One region of the Rhizobium sp. 268 genome, then DNA from elsewhere that is predicted to be linked to it. Evidence: predicted binding sites of a transcription regulator. Region 1 holds the regulator's gene; each other region holds the start of a gene.

What was found. Region 1 encodes PhoB, which activates phosphate uptake and scavenging genes when phosphate is short. Its sites were predicted from a motif close to TGTCATNNANCTGTCAT; they were not measured.
Region 2: a site for PhoB is predicted at 1,310-1,326, ahead of OS035_RS08020 (DUF1045 domain-containing protein). Genes of this name have one in related genera too.
Region 3: a site for PhoB is predicted at 1,517-1,533, ahead of OS035_RS15895 (esterase-like activity of phytase family protein). Genes of this name have one in related genera too.

The regions. Positions count from the first base shown of each region.
Region 1 is NZ_JAPPSO010000015.1:80,392-82,656, reverse strand. It holds gene OS035_RS26285 (GcrA family cell cycle regulator) at 1-207, shown strand, start outside; gene phoB (phosphate regulon transcriptional regulator PhoB) at 485-1,168, opposite strand; gene phoU (phosphate signaling complex protein PhoU) at 1,306-2,019, opposite strand; gene pstB (phosphate ABC transporter ATP-binding protein PstB) at 2,064-2,265, opposite strand, start outside.
Region 2 is NZ_JAPPSO010000003.1:291,691-293,955, forward strand. It holds gene phnE (phosphonate ABC transporter, permease protein PhnE) at 1-1,274, shown strand, start outside; gene OS035_RS08020 (DUF1045 domain-containing protein) at 1,417-2,112, shown strand; gene OS035_RS08025 (alpha-D-ribose 1-methylphosphonate 5-triphosphate diphosphatase) at 2,126-2,265, shown strand, end outside.
Region 3 is NZ_JAPPSO010000007.1:229,351-231,615, forward strand. It holds gene OS035_RS15895 (esterase-like activity of phytase family protein) at 1-1,360, opposite strand, end outside; gene OS035_RS15900 (NAD-dependent epimerase/dehydratase family protein) at 1,655-2,265, opposite strand, start outside.

The DNA.
Region 1 (2,265 bases):
AACGTGGTCGTGCCGATCTCGCGCCGCCTCGGCCTGACGGAACTGACCGAACGCACCTGCAAATGGCCGGTCGGCGATCCGCTGAAGGACGACTTCCACTTCTGCGGCTGCGAATCCCCCGACAACTCGCCCTATTGCAGCTATCACCAGAAGCTAGCCTACCAGCCGGTGAACGAACGCCGCCGCGCGGCCGCGCGGGCGAGCTGAGCGGGCGACATTGCAGAGAATTCGAAAACGGGCCGAGTGGCCCGTTTTTTTATGCGAGTGGGCTGGGTGTGGCTGCCCCTCATCCGCCTGCCGGCACCTTCTCCCCGCTTGCGCGGCGAAGGGGATATGCCGCGACCTCTCGGTCCCTCTCCAACGTCACGTAGGACACGTCTCCTCGCCCCGTTTAAGGGGGTCCGAAGGACGGGTCGAGACGAGTGGCTCGACCCCGGTCGGGTTAGAGTGAGGGGCCGACACCGGCACAAAAGATGGAAACCCCTCAGGCTTCCATCGAATAGCCGGCGCCGCGGACGGTGCGGATGACGTCTTGCATGTTGGAGAAGTTCAACGCCTTGCGCAGGCGGCCGACATGGACGTCGACGGTGCGTTCGTCGACATAGATGTCGTGGCCCCAGACGCCGTCGAGGAGCTGCGAGCGGGAGAAGACCCGGCCGGGCGACGACATCAGGAATTCCAAGAGGCGGAATTCGGTGGGGCCGAGGCGGACTTCGCGGCTCTTGCGGTGGACGCGGTGGGTTTCGCGGTCGAGTTCGATATCGCCGCATTTCAGCACGGTCGACAACACCTCGGGGCGGGCGCGGCGCAGCATCGCCTTGACGCGGGCGACGAGTTCCGGGGTCGAGAAAGGCTTGACGACATAATCGTCGGCGCCCGTCGACAATCCGCGGACGCGCTCGCTCTCCTCACCGCGCGCCGTCAGCATGATGATCGGCAGGCGCTCGGTTTCCGGTCGCATGCGCAGTCGCCGGCAAAGTTCGATGCCGGAGACGCCGGGCAGCATCCAGTCGAGGATAAGAAGGTCGGGCGTGCGCTCCTGAAGCCTGATTTCGGCCTCGTCGCCACGAAGGATGGTATCGACCTCGAAGCCCTCAGCTTCGAGATTGTAGCGAAGAAGCACGCTCAGGGCTTCCTCGTCTTCAACAACTGCAACTCTCGGGATCATGCGTGTCGGTCTCCTCGCGCATGATCCTTAAACCGGGGGTGATTTAAGCAATGCATCCTGCGCAAATTCATAAAAATTGGCTGCGACCTTTTCGCGCGCCCCACATGGGCGCGCGCGCAATCGTCTGGTTTAGGCGGTTATTCCGTGACCGCGCCGACGGTGTTGGCGCTGTCGTCCTTCGGACGGTCGCCTTCCGGCTGTGCTCCGGTCGCCATGTAATAAATGGTCTCGGCGATGTTGGTGGCGTGATCGCCGATGCGCTCGATGTTCTTGGCGCAGAAGAGAAGATGCGTGCAGCTGGTGATGTTGCGCGGATCTTCCATCATGTAGGTCAACAGCTCGCGGAACAGCGAGGTGTACATCGCGTCGATCTCGTTGTCGCGCTCGCGGATCGCACTCGCCTTGTCGGCGGCGCGTGTCGTGTAGACGTCGAGCACTTCCTTGAGCTGGACGAGCGCCAGCTCGGACAGATGCTCGAGACCGCGGGCGAGCTTGCGCGGGACGCCGGTACTCTGCACGGCGATGACGCGCTTGGCGGTGTTCTTGCCGAGGTCGCCGACGCGTTCGAGATCGGCGGCGATGCGGATCGAACCCATGATTTCGCGCAGGTCCGAAGCCATCGGCTGACGGCGGGCGATGGTGACGATCGCCTTGTCGCCGATTTCGCGCTCGGCGTGATCGAGGATCACGTCGTCGGAAATCACCTTCTGGGCCAGCGCGGTATCGCCGTTGACCAGCGCCCGGACGGATTCGGCGACCATCTGCTCGGCCAGGCCGCCCATTTCGGAAATCCGCCTGGACAGGAACTTCAGATCATCATCATAGGCAGAATAAATATGTGTCGATGCCATGGGGCTTTATCCTCGAATAACGGGAAGGCTTGGTGACGCCAAAATCAGCCGAAGCGACCCATGATGTAGTCCTGGGTGCGCGGATCGTCGGGATTGGTGAACATCTTGTCGGTGTCGTTCTCCTCGACCAGATTGCCGAGGTGGAACATGGCGGTGCGCTGCGAGACGCGCGCGGCCTGCTGCATGGAGTGGGTGACGATGACGATCGTATAATTCTCACGCAGTTCGTGGATCAGCTCCTCTACC
Region 2 (2,265 bases), on a different contig from region 1:
TCCGCCAGCGTTTCGGCGGGCTGATGATCCTAATCGCGACGCTGCTCTACAGTCTCTATGCCGTCTGGTTCTTCGACCTGCCCAAGCTTTTCGCCGAAGCCCATTGGGAACGCGTCGGCATTTATCTCAGCCAATGGGTGAGCTACGACGTTCAGCCGGAATTCCGCATCGAGGACGACGGCTCGATCGACATCCGCTATCCGCGCTTCTCGCCGCTCGGCGACAATCCGCATCCGGACTGGCTGGTCAACAATCCCGACGGCAGCATCACCGTGTCGATCAGCGGCACCAGCCGTACGGTCACCGTTTCGAAGAGCCAGACGGTCGTCACCGCCCACGGCATCACCGTTCCGGTCGATGTTTCGAGCGGTGCGCCTGAGGTGGTCGGACCAGTGCCCGGCTGGATGACCGTCTATAACGACAATGTGCTTGCCGATCTCGGATTTGCCGGCAATGTCAGCATCTCAGTCGACCGAGTGAAGATCCGCAAACGTTTCATCGGCTGGGCAAATTTCATCTTCGACACGCAGTCGTCCTTCTTCGACAAGCCGCTCGGCGAGGTCGTCGGCCTCATCGTCTCCGGGCCGCGCATCAAGCCCGACCAGTCCAACCTGTCGCTCGCCTTCGACGACATCTGGAACAACAGCGAATGGCAGCATGGCGACGTCTGGACCAAACTTTTCCAGACGATCGTCATGGCATTCCTCGGAACGCTGCTGGGGTCGCTCGCCGCTTTCCCGCTCGCCTTCCTGGCGGCACGCAACATCACGCCGAACCGGCTCCTCAATCAGATCCTCAAGCGTTTCTTCGACTTCCTTCGTTCGGTCGACATGCTGATCTGGGCGCTGTTCCTGACACGCGCCTTCGGGCCCGGCCCGCTTGCCGGCAGCGGCGCGATCTTCCTCACCGAGACCGGCACACTCGGCAAGCTCTATTCCGAAGGGCTGGAGAATATCGACAACAAGCAGCGGGAAGGCATCAAATCGACCGGCGCTCAAACCGTGCTGGTCCATCGTTACGGCATTATGCCGCAGATCGTTCCCGTCATCGTCAGCCAGACGCTCTACCAATGGGAATCGAACGTGCGTGGCGCGACGATTATCGGCGCCGTCGGCGCCGGCGGCATTGGTCTCAAACTCTGGGAGGCGATGCGCACCAACGCCAACTGGGAAAACGTCGCCTACATGGTCATCCTGATCCTGATCGTCGTCTTCCTTTTCGACGCCGCCTCGAACGCGCTGCGCCACCGGCTGATGGGCACGAAAACCCACTGATCCATCGGCTGGAAAGGCCGTGGCGGCGCTGCCGCCATCATCATTCTGTCACGGAAATCTTTTAGCCGGGAGCCTGCTTGCGGTTCGCCGCCAAATCACTGCACATTGCGCTCCCCGTTCGACGATCCCCAGGATAAAAGCCTTGCGCTACGCTCTCTATTTTTCGCCGCCGAAGGATGATCCCCTGACCGGCGCGGCCTCGCTCTGGCTCGGCCGCGATGCTTTCAGTGACGAGACCTATCCTGCACCGGAGCATGAGCGGCTCGGTGCGGCAGAGCAGTTCGAGCTGACTGCCGATCCGCGCCGCTACGGCTTTCACGCGACGATCAAGGCGCCGTTTTCGCTCGCCGCTTCGGTCACCGAGAGGGATCTTATGGCCGTCGTCGAGGAGTTTGCCGCGCGCACTGAAGCCTTCGAGATTCCCAAGCTGGTGCTCGGCCAGCTCGGCCGTTTTTTTGCCCTCGTTCCCGGTTCTGTTCATCAACCGCTTCAGGATTTCGCCGCGAAGGTGGTAAGATCCTTCGAACCGTTCCGCGCAGCGCTTACCGAGGCCGATATGGCGCGGCGCAACCCGGAGAAGCTCAGCGACAGCCAGCGCGCCAATCTGCAGCGCTGGGGTTATCCTTATGTGATGGAGGATTTCGGCTTCCACATGACGCTCACCGGCCAGGTGCCCGAGCCACGCGCCTCGGTGATGAAAACCATTCTGACCGAGCGTTTTGCCGATTTCACCGGCCGGCCGCTTACGATTTCCGGCCTCGCCGTCTTCACCGAGGAGACGCGCGGCGCCCCGTTCAAAGTTCATTCCTGGCTGCCGCTTTCCGGCGCCAAAAGCTGAAAGACCCGACGAGATGAGCAAAGAGACCGTGTTTTCCAACGCCCGCATCGTTCTCGAGGATAACATCCTCGCAGGCTCGATCCTCATTCGCGACGGCAAGATCGCCGACATTTCCGAAGGAAGCTCGGTAGCCGGCGAAGATTTCGAAGGCGA
Region 3 (2,265 bases), on a different contig from region 1:
CGACAAGCAGGAAATAGTCGTCCGGCAGGTTCGGATCGAGAACGCTCGCAAGACCCATGGCTTCCCATTTTTCCGACAGGTTGTTCTTGTCGTTCGGTGCGCCATTGTGCAGGCCGAAGCGGGCAAGCTCGGCCTTGTCGTTGATGTCGATGAAAGGCGTCAGCGTCGCCGGCGTCAGCGAAGGATCGACGACGCCCTTCGGCGCGATCGGCTTGCCGGCATCGAAATCGCTGCCGGCGATATCGGTCGCAGTGGAGAGATCGACGATGTTGATCTTGCGGTAGAGCGAGGTGTCGCCCTTCAGGCCCTGACCGTTGCCGCTGTCTCGGGCAAGCATCAGGAAGGTCTTGTCGGAAAGAGCGACGATTTCGCTTTCTGCCGCGATCACCGTCTTGTCCTTGGCATCTTTGAAGACCGGCAGCGGCACGACATATTCGTGCACCAGCTTCAGGTGATCGGGATCGGCGGCGTCATAGATCATGGCGCGGGTATTCTGGCGGGTCGAGCCGGAATCGCCGCCATCCTGGCGGGCTGCCGACTGCAGCACTGCTATGATGAATTTGCCGTCCGGCGTCATCGCCATGCCTTCAAGGCCCTGGTTGTTCTGGCGGCCGGTCTCCGGGTCCTTCGGATCCGGAGCGGATGCGCCGGGGCCGGGATTGTTGGAGGCGAAGCTCAGCGCGCCCTTGCGCATCGGCAACAGCGCCTTCGGCGGCTGGGTAGCCGAGAGCAGGTGACCGTCGGCTGCGAAGCGATAGATATAGGGGCCGTATTCGTCGCTGACGAACATGCTTCCGTCGGTCATGCGGATGATGGCTTCATTGTCGAGCGCGATCTTGCCGTTTACAGCCCGCGGCAGCGTCGGAAAGTCGCCGGCGGCGGCGCGGACGCCGGATTCCGGGTCGAGGCCGGTCATGTCGCCGCCCTTGTCATCGACAAACAGGGTGGAATCGACAAGTTTCGCATCGACCCCGGATTGCTCCTTGCCGTTCTCTGGCGCCGCACCCGGAGCGGTCGGTGTCAGGCCGATCGCAATGGTGTTCAGGCGCGGCCGATAGTCGACGGTGCCGACGGCGTTGTAACCGCGGTCGGGCAACAGGTAGAGCGTGCCCTTGTAACCGGCGCCATCGCGGCTCCAGGCGGCGGAATCGATCGCCATGCCGGAGCCGGAGCCGAAGGTTTCGCCGAATTTGTCGCGCTGATTGGCCGGGATGCGGCCGATGCCGACCAGGCCCTTGTTGACGAAGGTAAGGCTGCCGAGGGTGGCGGAATTCTCCGCGCTTGCTGCGGCCGGAATGGCGGCGGATGCCGCGAGAACCGCAGCAAACAGCCGCGATGCGTATGATCTGACGTTGTTCATGAAATACCCTCTCGGTCAAAGCGTTCCTGCAGCGGTTTCCGCCCGCAGGCTGGACACCGCTTCAAATGACACCCTCGGCCTTGGGATCGATCCGCAGACAGAACACGTCCTGGATCTCGTCCCCCATATCCCCGGCTAACTGTCTAGGATGGGATCGTGATATCTGGATGACGCTCCTACAGCGCCGCGCGTCTGAAAGGACGCGCTAAGGACGTTGTAGCACTTTTGAAGTGCTGCATGATTTTATCTTTAAATCGGTTCCGATTGAAGGAATTATGCGGGAGAGCCTGCAATTCAGGCCGTTGCCTGATCGACCGGATAAGGTCCTTCGGTGAAGACCTCGTCGTGGTAGCCCTTCGAGCCGACATCGAGCGCCAGCGGGCTGCGCCATTCCCTTTTGTCGCTGAGGCAATCGAGCACGAAACGAAAATCATAGCGCGGCTGCCAGCCGAGTTCCCGCCTCGCGCGGGCGTTGACATAGACGCGACCGAGGCTAGGGAACATCTTCCAGCCGCGCTCGGCATAGAGCGTACCCGCACCTGGAAACAACCGCTCGACGGCGGCAGGCGCGTCGCGCCTGATCTCGGCGAGATCGTCCGACGAAAATGGCGTCGTGGCCGAGATGATGTAGCGGCCGAAGCCGATTGCCGGTGCCTTATCGAGCGCCAGCAGATGGGCGCCGGCCACATCGGCGATGTCGACGCGGCGGTGAAGAAGCTCGTTGGCTTGTGCATTCTCTGTCGAATAGCCGCCGCGAATATCAGGATCATCGTCGCGTTCGGGGAAGAAACGCGAGGTCCTGAGAATGACGACCGGCAGGCGGGATTTGCGGGCGAAGAGTTCGCACAGGCCTTCGGCAGCGAGTTTCGTCACGCCGTAGATGTTTTTGGCAACCGGCAGTACCT